Regions from separate parts of the Cupriavidus sp. LA-1 genome, predicted to be linked through region 1. Evidence: predicted binding sites of a transcription regulator. Region 1 holds the regulator's gene; the other holds the start of a gene.
What was found. The regulator FNR, encoded in region 1, switches genes on or off when oxygen is low (the NO sensors DNR and NnrR bind a similar motif). The targets are predictions, from matches to a motif close to TTGATNNNNATCAA.
Positions count from the first base shown of each region.

Region 1 (9,120 bases):
TTTTCCTCGTCGACCACCACGTCCATGCTGTGCTTCTCTTCATCCACGACGATCGACTGCACTTGCGCCGGCGCCAGCGCGCCGATCACAAATTGCGCCGGGTCTTCCGACCACAGCACGATGTCCACCGCCTCGCCGCCGATCTCGTTGCGCACCGCGGTGACGCGCGTGCCACGCACGCCCACGCAGGTGCCGATCGGGTCGATGCGCTTGTCATGCGCGACCACGGCAATCTTGGCGCGCACGCCCGGATCACGGGCTGCCGCCTTGATCTCCAGCAGGCCCTGCTCCATTTCCGGCACTTCGTTCTCGAAGAGCTTGATCAGGAACTCGGGCGCGGTGCGCGACAGTTCGATCTGCGGGCCGCGCGCGGCGCGGTCCACATTCAGGATATAGGCACGCACACGGTCGCCCGTGCGCAGGTTTTCCTTGGGGATGATCTGGTCGCGGGCCAGCAGCGCTTCCACGCGGCCGGATTCGACGATCAGGCCCTTCTTGTCGGCGCGCTTGACCGTGCCGGTCATGATCTTCTCGCCGCGATCCAGGTAGTCGTTCAGGATCTGCTCGCGCTCGGCGTCGCGGATGCGCTGCAGGATCACCTGCTTGGCAGCCTGCGCACCAATGCGGCCGAACTCGACCGACTCGATCTGCTGCTCGATAAAGTCGCCCAGCTCGATGCCGGGGTTTTCATCGCGGGCTTCGAACAGCAGGATCTGCTTGTCCGGCTCCTGCAGGCCCAGCTCGTCGGGAACGACCAGCCAGCGGCGGAAGGTTTCATGCTCGCCCGACTCGCGATCGATCGCGACACGGATATCCACGTCTTCCTCGAAACGCTTCTTGGTGGCCGAGGCGAGCGCCGCCTCCAGGGCACCGAATACCACATCTTTGTCGACGTTCTTCTCACGCGCAAGCGCATCGACGAGCAACAGAACTTCGCGGCTCATTGCTTGTTCCCTTTTCTTTGATTTCCTTTGAAGTCGATCACCGGCACCAGGCGTGCCTTGTCGACATCGGATACGGCAAATTCCAGCAGCGCCGGGCCATCTTTGCCCTCGAACTCCAGGCCAATCTTCTCCTCGCCCGCCGCGCCGGTGGGCTCGCGCAGGATGCCTGTGAAGTTCTTCTGTCCGTTGACGGGCAGGCGCAGCGTCACGCGCGCCTCCTCGCCGGCAAAGCGGATGAAGTCGGCCAGCTTCTTCAACGGCCGGTCCAGTCCGGGCGACGAGACCTCGAGGCGTTCGTAGTCGACGTTCTCGACCGTGAACACGTGGGTGAGCTGGCGGCTCACCTTTTCACAATCCTCGATGGCAATGCCGGTTTCAGGCTGATCGATATAGACACGCAGCAATCCAGCCGGGGCACGCTCGAGCTCGACCAGCTCATATCCCATGCCGCTAAGGGTGGTTTCGATCAAATCTGCCAGATGCACTGTTATCCCGAGTAATGGCCATCAACACCGTGGCAGGCAAACCCGCCGGTGCCGTCCGGGACGACCCTGCTGCAGCCCTGCCTGTCCGCCACCCCCCCGCCCCAGCGGAGAGAACCGAAAAACGGGCGAACCAAAAAAAAATGGGCGCAATGCCCATCATTCGCCCATCCTCGACGAGGATGGCTTTTTGAATAGACTTGAATTATACGCGGATTATGTCGAAAAGGCAAAAGCCAGACATTTCCGCACACTGCATGCGGCGCCAGGCGGCGTTCTGCCCGCCGAGCGCCGCAATCAGCGCTTATCGGTTGCCGCCGCGGTTGCCACCGCGATTGCCGCCACCACCGCCTCCGCCGCTGCGCGGGGAACGGTTACCGCCCGGCTTCGCCGCCTTCGGCATGACATTGCCATTGGCTTCGCCACCGCCGCGGCGCGGCTTGCCCTGGCCCTGGCCCTGGCCCTGGCCGCCTTGACCGCGCATGCCGCCCATGCCACCCATACCAGCGCCACCGCGGCCCTGGCGCGCACCGGTACCGCGCCCACCGCCCAGGTTGGCCGCGTGCGAGGTCAGCAACGTCGGACCGTGGCTGATATAGCCCATCGACGTCTTCATCGGATCCGGCTGGCCGCTGCGGCCGCTGCCGCCGCGGGCACCGCCCTGGTCGAAGCGCGGCAGGCCGTCCATGCCCGTGGGCATCGGCATGCCGGCAATCGCGGCTTCGGTGCGCTGCTTGCGTCCGCCCACCTTGGTGGCGCCCTTGGGGGCCTGCTCGCCCTTGCCCGGCACCTTCAGGCCGACACCGGTCATCAGCGCCTTGACGTCATTCGGCTCCACTTCCTGCCAGCGGCCGCGCTTGAGGCCGCGGGGCAGCAGGAACTGGCCGTAGCGGGTCCGGATCAGGCGCGACACGGTCAGGCCGACCGCCTCGAACATGCGGCGCACTTCACGGTTGCGGCCTTCGGTCAGGGCCACGTGGTACCACTGGTTGACGCCTTCGCCACCGCCGTCGGCAATGCGCAGGAAGTTGGCCTCGCCGTCGTCCAGCTTGATGCCGTGCAGCAGGCGCTGGCGGTCGGCTTCGGCCAGCTCGCCCAGCGTGCGCACCGCGTACTCGCGCTCCACGCCGTAGCGCGGGTGCATGAAGCGGTTGGCAATATCACCCGACGTGGTGAAGATCAGCAGGCCTTCGGTATTGAAGTCCAGGCGGCCCACCGCGACCCACTTGCCGGTCTTGATGCGCGGCAGGCTGTCGAACACGGTCGGACGGCCTTCCGGATCGGACTGGCTGACGATCTCGCCGGCGGGCTTGTGGTACAGCAGCACGCGCGGCGGCTTGGTCGACACCTTGCGGTGGATCAGCTTGCCGTTCACGCGGACCTGGTCGGCCGGCAGGATGCGCTGGCCGATGTGCGCCGGCAGCCCGTTGACCGAGACCCGGCCCTGCAGGATCAGTTCTTCCATCTCGCGGCGCGAGCCCAGCCCGCCCTCCGCCAGCACCTTGTGCAGCTTGGGCGCGTCGTCGTCGGCCGACAGCTCGCGCACCGGCTTGGCCTTGGTGCGCGGAATGACGGTGTCTTCGCTGTCGTACTGCTCGGAGATCACGAAGCGGAACAGGTCTTCGCTGCTCGCCGCAGTCTTTTCACCGCCGCCCTGGCCCGGGCCCTTGCGCGGCGCCTGCGGCTTGCCACCTTCCTTGCGGCGGCCCTGCTGGCGCGCGCCGGCGCCCTGGGCCTCGCCAGGCGTTGCCGGCTTGCCGGCGCGCTGGCCCGGCTTGCGCTTGCGGCCGGGCTGCTCGGGCTTGTCGGTGCCTTCGGCCCTGGCCGCGCGGTCAACCTTGTCGGCCTTGCTGTTGCCCTGGCCGCCCTGGCCGCCCTGGCTTCCCTGGCCGCCCTCGCCCTGACCCGTCTTGCGCTTGCCGCGGCCACGCTGGCCACCGCGCCCGCCGCCAGCCGCCTGTGCGGCGCCCGGCTCACCGGCATCGCCCTGGCCGCCGGCGCTGGCGCCTTCGGCGCCCTCGGCACGGTCCTGCGCCGCCTGGCGGCGCGATGCCACCAGGTTCCTCAGCCCGCGGCGCAGCCCCTTGCGGCGGGGCGCGGCTTCGCTGCCCGATCCGGGTTCTGCGGCGCCGGTGTCGGCGGATGCGCCCGCATGGCGGGTGTCTTGCTCAACGGAATCAGACAAGGTATTCACTATCGGATGTTGCATGTTGTTCAGTTCGGCACGCGCTCGTCGTGCTCGCTCGGGTGCGGCGGGTTGCCGTCTTCGGGCAGTTCGCCCCGCGCCCCGTCCGGATTGGGTACGGCTGGTTCGGTGGAATCGTTCGAATCAGCCTCGGCAGCCACCGGCTGCAGCGGCTGCACATCGAAGCCATTGGCGCCTGCGTCGACCGGACCGGTCTCGTCGGCTTCATTCTCGCCAGACGCTTCGGCCGCGGCCGCGCTGTCAGCCTGGCTGGCCGGCTCGGCAAAAGCTTCTTCGTCGGCGCTGGCCGGCTTGTTCGCCGCCAGGTCTTCAAAATTGATCGCCTGCTGCTCCAGCAAGGCTGCCTGCGCCTGTGCCTGGGCGTCTTCCAGCGGCGGCAGCTCATCCAGCGTGCGCAGGCCAAGATCGTCCAGGAACGCCTTGGTGGTGGCATACAGCGCGGGCCGGCCGGGCACGTCGCGGTGACCGATCACCTCGATCCAGCTGCGGTCCTCCAGCTTCTTGATCACTTCCGTGCTGACGGTCACGCCCCGGATTTCCTCGATATCGCCCCGGGTCACGGGCTGGCGGTAGGCAATGATCGCCAGGGTCTCCATGACGGCGCGCGAGTATTTTGGCGGTTTTTCCGGATTCAGGCGGTCGAGGTATTCCCGCATTTCCGGCCGGCTCTGGAAGCGCCAGCCGCTTGCCAGCGCCACCAGTTCCACGCCGCGCGGCCGCCAGTCCTGGCGCAGTTCCTCGAGCAGCACGCGGATGGTGTCTGCACCGACGTCGTCGTCAAACAGTCGCCGCAGATCATTGACGCGCAACGGTTCCTGCGCGCAGATCAGCGCCGTCTCGAGGACGACCTTCGCCTCTTGGGTATTCATGTTGATGGTGTGCAGCCTGTCTTTGCACCTGCTCCCGGACGGATCCGGGGCACCGGAGATTTTGGATACAGCGGTGCGAAAGCCACCGCCATCTCATTGCGCAGCGAGCCGGATACCTGCTGTATCCAAGCCGTGCACTTCCCTTTCTTTGCATCGAGTTGCCGGGTCGTTCCGGCAGGAGATCGTCCGCACGCCGCCATGAACCGGCCAGCGGACCTCTTGCGTCGCGCATCCGCACACTACGGACGTCGCTGTCAGCGAACTGAACGCCTCGGACGCAAGAAAAAACGGGTATCGGGAGCTAGGCCGGCATCTACAACACCACGGTGCCAGCCGGACTTTTGAACCAGATCTTTTGAACCGGATGGACCGCGGGGGCGGGACGGGCATCGAAAACCTTCCGCTTCCCTTGTCCTGAGCGCGCCTTCTGGTAGGAAGGCCGCCTGGCGCTGCTCGCCGCTGCTTACCGCGGCCTGTCTGACTCCGCGCGATACCGCAATGTTGGCGATTGTATGGCATTCCCGCCTCTGCCTGCAACCATCATCCGTTGTCCAAGCGGCGCCAACGCCTCAGAAAAGTCCCAGACGGCATCAAAACACCAGACAGAACCCCTGCCCGGCCAGCGAATGTGGCAGCAGCACCGCTCGCGCAATACCAAGGCCGCCAAACGCCATCACCGCGAGGCCGGCCCCCAGCCGCACGCCGGGACGCCTCGACAGCAGCCGCAAATAGCCCGACAGCCCCGACAGAACCAGCAGATTCGGCAGCGTGCCGAGCCCGAAAACCCCCATGACCAGCGCCCCAGAGCCCGCGTTGCCTGCCAGCAGCGCCAGCGTCAGCGCGCCATAGACCATGCCGCAGGGTACCAGGCCCCAGGCCAGCCCTACCCCATAGCGCCGCGCCAGACCGCCGCGCGCCCGCACGAATGCCGGCATGCCGCCCGCCAGGCGGCCCAGCCGCCGCGCCGCGGCGGCACTGCCACGCGCTGCCAGCCGTTCCAGCCGGTTCACGCTAAAGGTACTGCCGTGCAGCAGGCGCCAGCCCGACCACAACAGCATCACGCTGCCCGCGCCGAACAGCCAGCGCTGCACCGGCAAGTAATCCTGCTTCCATGCCGAGGCGCCGGCGGCACCCAGCGCCGCGCCCAGCAGCATATAGGTCGAAATCCTGCCCATGTGCATCACCAGCAACTCACCAAGCCAGGCGGCGCGGCTGCGCACCAGGCTGACCGTCGCGGGCATCCCGCGCCGCTGTTCCACCGCCAGGGCCACGCCACCACACATTGCGGCACAGTGGACACCGCCCAGCAAAGCCAGCAGGAAAACGCTGATCAGCACTCCAAATGTCAATTCTGTCTCCCTGCAGGATCACATCGCACGTTAAAATGTACCAATCGCGCCCTCGCTGCCATTTCTAGCAGGTTCCAATTGCTCACCTCCATTCCCATTACCGAGATGTCGCCCCGTTGCTCCACTTGTGCGATGGGGCAGCTGTGCCTTCCGGTTGGCATGTCGCAGCAAGACCTCGCCAAGATGGACACGCTGGTGCAAGAGCGCATTCGCGTGCACAAGGGTGAAACCCTGTACCGCATGGGCGATCCACTCACCGCCGTCTATGCCATCCGCTTCGGCACGCTCAAGACCCACGTCACCACCGAAGACGGCCGCTCGCAGATTACCGGCTTCCATCTGCCCGGTGAAATCGTCGGGCTCGACGGACTCGGCGAGATGCAGCATGCCTCCGATGCCGCCGCGCTGGAAGATACCGAGGTATGCGTGGTCCGCATGAACGAGCTGCAATCGCTGTCGGCCGACCTGCCGTCGCTGCAGCAGCAGTTCCTGCGCCTGATGGGCAAGGAGATCACGCAAGACCAGCTCATGCTGGTCACGCTGGGTTCGATGCGCGCCGAGGAACGCCTTGCCGCCTTCCTGATCAACCTGTCGGAGCGGCTGTCGGCGCGCGGGTATTCGGCGTCCGAGTTCGTGATGCGCATGAGCCGCGAAGAAATCGGCAGCTACCTTGGGTTGAAGCTGGAAACCGTCAGCCGCCTGTTCTCCCGCTTTGCCGAAGCGGGCCTGATCCAGATCCGCCAGCGCCATGTCAAGCTGGTCGACATCGACGGCATCAAGCAACTCTACAGCCGCACTTGCTGAGCCATCGCCTCTGTCGGCGCCGCATGTGGCGCCGGCAGCGACGATGGCCGCGCCAGCCTCATTCCAGTTCGTCAGTATCGGCCAGCCGCGTCGGCATGGTGTAGAGCGTCAACCCGCTCGACAGCGCGCAGAACACCCAGGCCAGCAGAAAGCCGACGGTGTAGACCGACTCGCGCGACGATTCGATCGGGTGGCCGAAGAACTTCAGGTCACCGGGATCGACAACCGAAAAGACCGTCGCGGTCGCAAAGCCGGCCATCAGGAACCCCGGCCAAAGTACCCACATCAGCCAGCGCAACCTCATGGCTGCCTCGCTGTGGCAGGCCTGGGCGGCGTGGCCCCGGGCTTCTCCACCACCAGGCCATGGCGCGTCGCGCCCTGCACAGGCATGTCGGGATGCGTTGACGCCAGCCAGATCGTCACGCCGCACGCCACCATGGCCGCCAGCGGACCGCTCATCAGCAGCCACGGCCACGGCTCCTTCCACCACGGATTGCCTTGCTGATTCATCTTGCCCCCTTCGTCTTGGCGACTACGTCCGAGTCCCCTGGCTTCACAAATCGCGCGGCACGATAAAACTGGTGGATTGCCGGATTTCGGCATGCCCCCGCTCCGTGCCTTCGCTCGTTACTGTCACGCTGATCTTGTGCGTGCCCTGCGCCGCGGCCTCGACCGGCACGCGGATCCGGATCGGCAGCAACCGGTTGGAGGTCGGCGCCAGCAATTCGGCCTGCTTGTCGTACTCCACCGTCAGGTTCTTCAGTTCATCGCTGTCGGCGCTTACCCGGATCCGCACCGGCGCTTCGGTCGTGTTGATCAGCTGCAGGCGATAGACGTTCTCAATCCAGCGTCCTTCCACTTCCCGGCCGAGCGCGCCGCGGTCGCGGATGATGTCGACCTTCAACGGCGTGCGCAGCGCGATGGACGCCAGGAATCCGGCCAGCAGCGCGACCCAGATCACTGAATAGATGATCACGCGCGGACGCAGCAGCCGCTTGCGCGACGCCACGGCAGACAAGCCTTTGCGCATCGCGTTCTCGGACGTGTACCGGATCAGGCCGCGCGGGTAGTCCAACTTGTCCATCACCTGGTTGCAGGCGTCGATACACGCGCCGCAGCCGATGCATTCGTACTGCAGGCCATCGCGGATATCGATGCCCGTCGGGCACACCTGCACGCAGATGCTGCAGTTGACGCAATCGCCCAGGCCCGCCTTGTGGTGGTCGGTCTTGCGCGAGCGGCTGCCGCGCGGCTCGCCGCGGCCGACGTCGTAGGTCACGACATAGGTATCGCGGTCCACCATCACGCTCTGGAAACGCGCATACGGGCACATGTACTTGCACACCTGCTCGCGCATGAAGCCCGCGTTGCCCCAGGTGGCGAACGCATAGAACAGCATCCAGAACGCCTGCCAGGGCCCCAGCGACAGGGCCAGCACCTCGCCGCCCAGTTCACGGATCGGGGCGAAGTAGCCGATAAAGGTAAAGCCGGTCCAGAGCGCGATCAGCACCCACAGCAAGTGCTTGGTCGCTTTGATACGGAACTTGCGCAGGCTCCATGGATCGCCGTCGAGACGGATGCGCGCGATGCGGTCACCTTCGACCCGCCGCTCGATCCACATGAAGATCTCGGTGTAGACCGTCTGCGGACACGCGTAGCCGCAGAACAACCGCCCCGCGATCGCCGTGAACAGGAACAGCGCCAGCGCGGAGATGACCAGCAGCACCGCCAGGTAGATGACGTCCTGCGGCCACAGCACCAGCCCGAAGATATAGAACTTGCGCTCGCCAAGGTCGAACAGCACGGCCTGGCGGCCATTCCATTGGAGCCAGGGCGTGCCGTAGTAGATCAGCTGGGTCAGGATCACCAGCCAGACCCGCCAGCTGGAGAAGGCGCCCGTCACCGAGCGCGGATAGATCTTGCGGCGGACCTCGTAGAGCGTTTCGTCCGAGGTCTCGCCCGGCGCAGCGGCCGACCGTTGCAGGTCGGCCGCGCGGGCCCTTTCCTCAGTCCCGGGTGCGTTCATGGGCATGCTCTCCCGCGAGCCACCAGCGCCCGCTCACATGAGTCGTCGGTCATTTCCCGGCTCCGCCCCCGGTATTGGACAAACCCCAGACATAGGCGGTCAGCATGCGGATGCGCTCGGGGGTCAGGATTTCCTCATGCGCCGGCATATGGTTGTTATGGCCCTTCAGGATGGCATCGACAATGCTGGCTTCCGAGCTGCCATAGAGCCAGACGTTGTCCGACAGGTTCGGCGCGCCGAGCGCCTGGTTGCCCTTGCCGCCGGAGCCGTGACAGGCCGCGCAGGTCGTCTTGAAGGTGCCCTCGCCGCGCGACGCGCGGATCGGATCCGACGACAGCCCGGACAGCGAGCGCACGTACTGCGCCACATCGCCCGCCTGCTTGCCATCGATTGTTGAAGCGAACGACGGCATCACGCCGTTGCGGCCCTTGGTGATGGTC
Region 1 is NZ_AP031387.1:1,313,009-1,322,128, reverse strand. Features, by position in the region: gene nusA (transcription termination factor NusA) at 1-944, opposite strand, end outside; gene rimP (ribosome maturation factor RimP) at 941-1,429, opposite strand; gene rluB (23S rRNA pseudouridine(2605) synthase RluB) at 1,731-3,635, opposite strand; gene scpB (SMC-Scp complex subunit ScpB) at 3,641-4,501, opposite strand; gene ACZ5MJ_RS06280 (sulfite exporter TauE/SafE family protein) at 5,092-5,850, opposite strand; gene fnr (fumarate/nitrate reduction transcriptional regulator Fnr) at 5,929-6,654, shown strand; gene ACZ5MJ_RS06270 (hypothetical protein) at 6,713-6,958, opposite strand; gene ACZ5MJ_RS06265 (hypothetical protein) at 6,955-7,164, opposite strand; gene ccoG (cytochrome c oxidase accessory protein CcoG) at 7,208-8,680, opposite strand; gene ccoP (cytochrome-c oxidase, cbb3-type subunit III) at 8,730-9,120, opposite strand, start outside.

Region 2 (9,120 bases), on a different replicon from region 1:
TTCAATATCCCGACCACCATCACTACCGTGGAGACCGAGAGCTTCTCGGGCTTCACCTATCCCGAGCTGCTTGACGTCTTTCCCGGCCAGAAACTGCTCGAACGCACTTCGATGAACTCATGGGACGACCAGAAGGTGCGTGACGCGCTGGCTGCCAATGGCCGCAAGAAGGTGGTCGTCTCCGGCCTGTGGACCGAGGTCTGCAACAACACTTTCGCGCTATGCGCGATGGATGAAGGTAGGTACGAAATCTATATGGTGGCCGACGCCTCGGGTGGCACATCGAAGGAAGCGCATGACTATGCCATGCAGCGCATGATCCAGGCCGGCGTGGTGCCCGTGACGTGGCAGCAGGTGTTGCTCGAATGGCAGCGCGACTGGGCGCACCGCGATACGTATGACGCGGTAATGGCGCTGGTCAGGGAACACTCTGGCGCGTACGGGATGGGCGTGGACTACGCCTACACCATGGTGCACAAGGCGCCACAGCGAGCCACGGGTACCCACGAGATCGTGCCTGCGGTGCCAGCCAGGTAATCGGCGGCCTTCCACCCATATTCGACACCCAGACCCGGGCCGCGCGGCAAGATGCCGCCGGCCGGGAGGAGCAGTTGCGATGCCTTCCTCAGACAAGCCCGACCTGATCCTGGCGAATGGCCGCTTCACCACGCTGAATCCGCAACGGCCCCAAGCGGACGCCGTGGCTATCCGCGGCGGCAAGTTCATGGCCGTCGGCAGCAAGCAGGACATCATGCCCCTCGGCGACAGCACCGTGCCGGTCATCGACCTCGGAGGGCGGCGCGCGATCCCGGGATTGATTGACAGCCACATGCACATCATCCGCGGTGGCCTGAACTACAACATGGAACTGCGCTGGGACGGCGTGCGCTCGTTGGCGGACGCCATGCGCATGTTGAAGGAACAGGTAGCGCGCACACCAGCGCCGCAATGGGTGCGCGTGGTGGGTGGCTTTACCGAACACCAGTTCGCCGAGAAGCGCCTGCCGACCATCGACGAGCTGAATGCGGTGGCGCCCGATACGCCCGTGTTCGTCCTGCATCTGTACGACCGCGCCCTCCTGAACGGCGCCGCGCTGCGCGCCGTGGGTTACAACAAGGACACGCCGGAACCACCGGGCGGCGAGATTGTGCGTGACGCCCACGGGAACCCCACCGGGCTGCTGCTGGCCCAGCCCAACGCGACCATCCTCTACGCCACGCTGGCCAGGGGGCCCAAGCTGCCGCCCGAGTACCAGAAGAACTCAACGCGGCATTTCATGCGCGAAGTGAACCGGCTCGGCGTCACCGGCGTGATCGACGCCGGCGGCGGTTACCAGAACTATCCCGATGACTACGCAGTGATCGAGGAACTCCACCAGGAAGGCCAGCTCACGGTGCGGCTTGCCTATAACCTGTTCACGCAGAAGCCGAAGGACGAACTCAACGACTTCCGCACCTGGGCCGGCAAGGTCAAGCCAGGCCAGGGCGATGACCTCTATCACCACAACGGTGCGGGCGAAATGCTGGTCTATACCGCGGCCGACTTCGAGGACTTCCGCGTCGAGCGCCCGGAGATGCCACCGTCGATGGAGGCCGACCTTGAACCCGTGATCCGCCTGCTGGTGGAAAACCGCTGGCCATGGCGGCTGCATGCCACCTACGACGAGACCATCTCGCGCGCGCTGGACGTCTACGAGAAGGTGGCCCGCGATATGCCCTTCGACGGCCTGCACTGGTTCTTCGATCATGCCGAGACGATCACCGACCGCAATATGGACCGCATTGCAGCGTTGGGCGGCGGCATTGCGGTGCAGCACCGCATGGCCTACCAGGGCGAGTACTTTGTCGAGCGCTACGGCGCGAAGCCGGCCGAGCGGACGCCGCCGGTGAAGCAGATGCTCGAGCGCGGCATCAAGGTTGGCGCAGGCACGGACGCCACGCGCGTGGCCTCGTACAACCCATGGGTGTCGCTATCGTGGTTGACCACGGGCAAGACGCTCGGCGGCCTGTCGCTGTATCCGCAGGCCAACCTGCTGGATCGGGAGACCGCGCTCCGGCTCTGGACCGAAGCAAACACCTGGTTCTCCAACGAGGAAGGCAAGAAAGGCCGGATTGCCGTTGGCCAGCTTGCAGACCTGGCGGTGCTGTCGAGCGACTACTTCACCGTCCCCGGCGATGAGATCCAGGACATCACCTCGGTACTGACGATGCTGGGTGGCAAGGTGGTCTATGGCGACGGCGAGTTCGGCACACTGGCTCCCGACATCCCGCCTGCCATGCCGGATTGGTCGCCGGTGCGGACATATGGAGGTTATCAGGCGCGCCGCCAGGGCAGCCAGTCCGCCGCCGCGCTCAGCGTGGCATGCGGCTGCGCGCACCGCTGCGGCGTCCATGGCCATGCGCATGCGGCGGCCTGGGCCGCGCAGGTGCCGGTTGCCGACGTGCGGCAATTCTGGGGTGCGCTCGGCTGTTCCTGCTGGGCGTTCTGACTGTGCAGACGGAGGCAACGATGCCTGAGCATATTACCCACCCCCATGCAGCGCCGGGCGCAGGGCTGGCCCGCGCGGCCACGCCAGCGATCCGGTGGCTGGCACTGCTGGCACTGTGCGCCGCCTACCTGCAGGGCGGGCTCACCAAGGCGCTGGACTTCCCGGCCGCCATCGCCGAAATGCAGCATTTCGGCCTGGCGCCGGCCGCTCCCCTGGCGGCGCTGGTCATCGTGCTGGAACTCGGCGCCTCGGCGATGATCCTGACAGGTTTCTGGCGCTGGGTCGGGGCGCTGGCGCTGGCGGCGTTCACCTTGATGGCGTCGTTCCTGGCCAACGCGTTCTGGAATGTGCCGATGCCCGGCCGGATCATGGTGGAGAACGCCTTCTTCGAGCACATCGGGCTGGCGGGTGGCTTCGTGCTGGTCGCCTGGCACGACCTGCGCCGTCCCGGCCGGGCGGCATCGGAACAGGGAGACTGAAATGAAGCTCTATCTCGTGTCGTTCGGCGCGGGGATCCTCGTTGGGATCATCTATGCCGTGCTGCAAGTGCGTTCACCCGCGCCACCGGCAATCGCGCTGCTCGGTCTGCTTGGCATGCTGATCGGCGAGCAGGTCGTGCCGACGGTCAAACGCGTCATAGCCGGTGAGCCGGTCACCGTGGCCTGGTTCCGCACGGAATGCGTGCCCAAGATCTCAGGCGCGCCGCCCAAGATTGTGGCGGAACTCGAAGGCACCCAGGGCAACGGCTCCGTCGAGCGGGACGATGTCTCGCGTTGACGGGGAGCCGTAGTACAGACGCGAGCAGGGATAAGCCCATGAAGGCCGACGGGAAAACATCGATTCCGGACAGCCACAAGCACATCAACCACAGCGTGCATGGCTGCGTCCTGTCGTATGTTGCGGGCTTTGTCGACGTGGTCGGCTTCATCTCCCTGTTCGGGCTGTTCACGGCTCACGTCACGGGCAACTTCATCATGATCGGGGTGGAACTGACAGGCAGCTCCGAGGGCCTGGCGACCAAGCTCCTTGCCTTGCCCGCTTTTGCAGCAGCGGTTGCGACAACGCGGCTGCTGGAGTCGTGGCTGGTGCAGCGCCAGCGTCCGGCCGTGGCCGTGCTGCTTGCCATCGAATGCGTATTCCTGTTGCTGTTCGTGGGCACTGGCTTGCTGGCAACGGCCGCCCGGTCGGGCCTCACTGCCGGCTCTTCGCTGACAACGCTGGCCGGCATGCTGGCTGTCGTGGCGATGGGCATCCAGAACGCTCTGTCCCGTACCGCACTGGCCGACCTGGGACCCACCACGATCATGACCGGCAACACTACCCAGATCGTGATTGACTTGGTTGACCTCTTGACAGCCGGGCCCGAGCAAGCAGGCGCGATCCGCGCGCGCCTGCGCAAGATGCTGCCGGCTCTGGCGGGCTTTGCTGCCGGAGCCGTGCTGGGTGCATTGGCATTCGCTGCCATTAGCTTCTGGTGTGTCTTGCTGCCCGTGCTCTTGCTAGCCGCGCTATGCCGAGAGCAGTGGCAGGCCAGGCTTGTGCCCGCCTGACTCTGTCATCGGCGCTTTGCCTGCGCCGACAACGCTTCGAACCGGATCACGAGACCGACGCCGCTTTCCACGAAATCGATCGGTAGTCCGCTTGTCGAACTTCCGTCAGATCACCCACGCATCCGCAACAGATCAACGTAAGAGACCAGCTTGCTTTTCTCATTAGCAAGCGTCTTTCGTTTGGAAGCCGGGCGGGTTGGTTGGGCACGCTCGAACTTGGCGGCGGCGCGTGCGTCCTCCCGCGCGTGGGTCCGCGCGGTCCTGGCTTCCGCCTTCAGGCGTTCAGCTTCCAGCCGCGCCGCAGTGCGTTCCTCTCGGGCAACTTCTTGCACGGCTGACATGATCTCAGCTCTTAGCAGATCGCGCCTTTGCCTGGCAGCGGCACGCGCAGCCTGCAGCTGCTCTTTCCTCTGCCGGAGCCAGTCTTTCCCGTTGACCGGCGCAGGCCTGGCCTCTGGCGGCACGCTCAGGCGCAAGTCCCTGCTGATTGAAACTCTCTCGGTCCGCCGCGTGCGCCGCGTTTCCTGCTTCGCATCACTCACGATGCCTCACTCTCCCAGCACGACATTGGTGAGGCCCATGCGTCACCAGTTGAAGTCCGTGAACTCATCCCGCCAACCTTACCATAGGACTCCATCCCGGGCTTGGACGAAGGCGGCCAGACACCGCGGCGACCGGCCGCTCCCGGCCGCAATTGGTCAGCTGACGATGGGAGCAGAAGTCACACCTCAGTGCGACATGAACACCGGCAAGCCTGACTGGCGCAGCAGGGCGCGGGTGGTGCCACCGAGCACAAGCTCTCTCAGGCGGGAGTGGCCATAGCCGCCGGCGACCAGCAGGTCGGCTTGCGCCTTATCCGCAAGTTGCGGCAGAACGTGGTCGGGGTCGCCCTCTCCGACCAGCAGATTGGCGCGGATGCCATGGCTGGCCAGCCAGGCTGCCAGCCGATCCGCGCTGTCACGGTAGGCCTCTTGCTCAGCGGCGCCGCCGCGCCTGCCTGCGCTGACCACCAGGACGGAAACCGCGCTGGCATGTGCAAGCCACGGCAGTGCGTCCGCTACCGCCCGCGCGGCCTCCCGGCCGCCGTTCCATGCGATGGCGACATGGCCACCAGTTCGCGGGACGGTCGCGCCGGGCACCAGCAGAATGGGTCGGCCGGCATTGAGCATCGCATACTCCGCAACCCCGGCCAGCAGCGCCGGCACATCGGCCTGTGCCGAGGGCGGTGCGGGCAGGATGAGATCGGCGTAGCGGCCGGCGTCGGCAAGCGCCCAGCCGGACTCGGCGTCGACAACGATGTGCCGGGTGGGAATGGCCGGCGACACCTGCCTGGTCAGGGTGTCGAGTGTCCTCTTGTGATCGGCGGCCAGTTTGTGCAGATGGCTCGCGGCAAGCGCGGCATATTGCCCGGCCTCCTTGCCTGCCCCGCGATACGGCTCCAGGTGTGTTCCTGTTGCAGTCAGTCCGACCACGCTGCCGCCTAACGCTGTGGCAAGCCGTGCCGCCGTTTCAATGCGCGCGGACCGTGCAGCATCTTCGCTGAGGTCGACAAGGATGGTTCTGAAGTCCATGACGTGATTCCGTTCTTTGGTTTGCCTTTGCTGCCTGGGGATTGCGGTCCAGGTGAACCAGGATGCTGTCGCAAGCCATGACCGCCCTTTGGCTCAGGTTCAAACCAGTCTAGGCAGCCAGGCCGAACGGCGCTTGACCCGGATCAACGAGCCTGCCCTGCGGCGACGCGGCACACGTATCGCTCCGTTGGCACGGCCGGGCCCTCAAGTCTTGTGGTCATCACTCCGGTTCCGGTTGCGATCAGGAACTCGCCACGCCTGCCGCTTCGGGTTGATGCATATCAAGCGCGTATCGACGCCGGCGTCTACGCTGATTGCAATCGATCCCAGCATCGACCTCGCGCATCCTTGCCCTCAGGAGACCCATCATGTACCAGCGCATCCTGCTTGCCGTCGATGGCAGCCGCTCTTCGGACCTGGCACTGAGCCAGGCGATCATCATCGCCAGGGCAACCGGGGCCGAGGTGAAGGCGTTGTTCGTGGTGGACGACAGCGATGTCTTCTTCGAGGCCGGTTACTTCAACCCCAAGGAACTGGTCGACAACATCATCGCGCACGGCCGCAAGGCACTGGATGCGGCCTCGGCCAGGCTCAGCGAGGCGGGCGTGCGGCATTCAGTGCAACTGGATGAAAAGCCGGTCTCGCCCGGCCGGATCTCGCTGACCATCGTCACCGAAGCCGATGCGTGGAATGCCGACCTGATCGTGCTTGGCACCCACGGCCGCCGCGGCGTCAGGCGCCTGCTGATGGGCAGCGTGTCGGAAGGCGTGCTTGCCAAGACCAGCAAGCCAGTGCTCCTGGTCCGCAGCGAAATCGAAGGTTAGCCGCACCGGTCCGGTATCGCGCAGGCGGACAGGCAACAAGAAGCCCGCGACTGGCTTCCCCCTAATTGCCCGCCATTTCCAATGTGATGGTCTCGTACAACGCCTGCGCGGCAGGCTGCAATGGCCGGTCGCGACGGCGTATCAACGCCAGGACGCGGTCTACGACAGGCTCGACCAGGGGGATTGCGCAGAGCCGGGGATGATCCCGCGGCATCGACATGGCAGGCAGCACGGCCATGCCAAGACCCGCTTCCACCAGCGCCAGCACGCCGACGACGTGGTTGGCTTCGTAGTGAATGGTGGGGCGTCGCTCAAGGTGGGCGATGGCATTTTCGATCAGGGCGCGATTGCCGCTTTGCCTGGACACGCTGACCATGCGTTGCCCCGCCAGCTCCTCCCAGTCCACGCACCCTCGCGCGGACCATGCGTGGTCGCGCCGCATTGCCAGTTGGTAGCGCTCGGCGCGGATGGCGCGGAACTCGATGTTGGGTTCCTGCGCGCCCATGAAATTGAGCCCGAAATCCGACTCTCCCGACATGACGCTGGCCAGTACCGTGCTGGCGTTTTCGTCGATCACGCGCACGCGCACGCCAGGATGCCGGCTGGCAAACACGTGGATTGCATGAGGCAGGAAATGCAGCGCGGCAGACGGTATCGCGGCCACTGTCACCTGTCCGCGTTGCAGCGTGGCCTCGTCCCCGAGCCGGAACACGGCGTTATCCAGGATATCGAGCGCGGCGCGGGCTTCTTCCAGGAACTGCCTGCCGATATGCGTCGTTTCCACCCGGCGCGTGGTCCGGTCCAGCAAGCGGGAGCCGAGCGTCTTTTCCAGCTTTTCGATGCGCCGGCTGAGCGCTGGCTGTGAAATATGAAGGGTTTCCGCCGCCATGCGGAAACTTCCTTTTTCGGCCGTTGCGACAAAAGCCTGCAGGTCTTCCAGGGCAAAATTAATGCGTGGCATGCATTGAATCATCAGAACATTGCAATTCACAGAATAGTCTTGCGTCGATACGCTTGCAATGCCTGATCGGGACGTTGTGCCGTGCCGAAAAGCGCACAAAAAGATCGATCCCGGCGACTCGTCCTGATATTCGCAGTTCACGCGAAAAGGCTCGCCTCGGCCCGATCGCGCGCGCAGCCAATAGGAAAGAAGACTGACGGGCGCCGCCGCCCGCAGCAGTGAATAACAGGAGACGACATGAAGCTGAACCTCCAGGCCGCCAGGCCTGCCCTGCTGGTTCTTATGCTCTGGCTGGCCGCCCCGGCCCGGGCAGACGAGATCCGCGTGATCACCTCGGGCGGTTTTACGGCCGCCTACCAGCAGCTGGTGCCACTGTACGAGGCCGCCACGCAGGACCATGTCATCACCGCCTACGGTGCGTCGATGGGCAATGCCCCCGATTCCATCCCCAGCCGGCTGGCGCGGGGCGAGACCTTCGACGTGGTGATCCTGGCGGACTCAGGCCTTGAGAAGCTGGTAGCGGAAGGCAAGGTGGCCGCCGGCAGCCGGGTCGACCTGGCCCGCTCGCTGATCGGCATGTCCGTGCGCAAGGGCACGCCGAAGCCGGATATCAGCACGACCGAGGCGCTGACGCAGACCCTGCTCAACGCCAAATCCATTGCGTATTCCGCCAGCGCCAGCGGGACGTATCTTTCCAACGAACTGTTCGCCCGGCTCGGTGTCGCGGACAAGATCAAGGACAAGGCCCGCAAGATCTACAGCGAGCGTGTCGGCACCGTGGTGGCGCGAGGCGATGCCGAAATCGGCTTCCAGCAGGTCAGCGAGCTGCTGCCCTTCAAGGAACTGGATTACGTCGGCCCGTTGCCAGCTGAACTACAGCAGAGGGTGTTCTTTTCCGCGGGAACGATCGCAGGCCGACAGACCCCGGCATCTTCCCGCTTCGTCAGGTTCCTGGCCTCGCCGGCGGCGGCTGCAATTGTCAGCAGCACGGGGCTGGAACCCGTGGCGGCGCCTCTGCCGCCACCGGCGCCTCCGGCTTTGGGGCAGCCGCAGAAGCCCTGACCGGCGGGGCGGTGCCTGCGGCCCGGGCCAGCACGGCCGCGGATCCCGGCTTGGAGTTTTCGGTCCGGAACGGCTAAAGTCGGAAACTACAAGAAGCGGATGCCGACATGCCAAGGCCCCAGATCCTTACTTACGTCGACGCCGGTGCGTCCGAGTGGACCGCATGCCTGATGCGGACCATCGGGCACCAGCTACATGCCGGCGCCTACGAGATCCGCGCGGTGATGGCTGACGAGATCCGGCACGACGCCACGCTGTTCGACGATGCGGTGCTGTTTGTCATGCCGGGCGGCGCCGACCTTCCCTATTGCGCCTTGCTGAACGGCGCCCCGAACGCGCGCATCCGGCATTTTGTCGAGCAGGGCGGCGTCTACCTCGGGATTTGCGCGGGCGCCTACTACGCGTGCCGGGAACTGGCTTTTCATGCCGGCACCAGGGGGGCGATCTGCGGCCCGCGCGAACTGCGCTTTGTCGATGCCGTGGCAGTGGGCTCGCTGCCCGAACTGACCGGCGGCTTGCTCTATGACGGCACACCGCGTACCACGGCCGCGGTGGAACTGCAGACCACGGACAGCCTGACCGATGTCCCGCTGTCGCTCTACACGCATTACCACGGTGGCTGCCGCTTCGACCTTGGCGACGCACCCGGCCCCGACACGCAGGT
Region 2 is NZ_AP031388.1:1,076,945-1,086,064, forward strand. Features, by position in the region: gene ACZ5MJ_RS24080 (hydrolase) at 1-537, shown strand, start outside; gene ACZ5MJ_RS24085 (amidohydrolase) at 617-2,488, shown strand; gene ACZ5MJ_RS24090 (DoxX family protein) at 2,509-2,967, shown strand; gene ACZ5MJ_RS24095 (XapX domain-containing protein) at 2,969-3,265, shown strand; gene ACZ5MJ_RS24100 (YoaK family protein) at 3,304-4,038, shown strand; gene ACZ5MJ_RS24105 (hypothetical protein) at 4,149-4,580, opposite strand; gene ACZ5MJ_RS24110 (universal stress protein) at 4,767-5,609, opposite strand; gene ACZ5MJ_RS24115 (universal stress protein) at 5,978-6,433, shown strand; gene ACZ5MJ_RS24120 (LysR family transcriptional regulator) at 6,495-7,394, opposite strand; gene ACZ5MJ_RS24125 (substrate-binding domain-containing protein) at 7,632-8,456, shown strand; gene ACZ5MJ_RS24130 (BPL-N domain-containing protein) at 8,564-9,120, shown strand, end outside.
Region 2: a site for FNR is predicted at 5,881-5,894, ahead of ACZ5MJ_RS24115 (universal stress protein). Genes of this name have one in related genera too.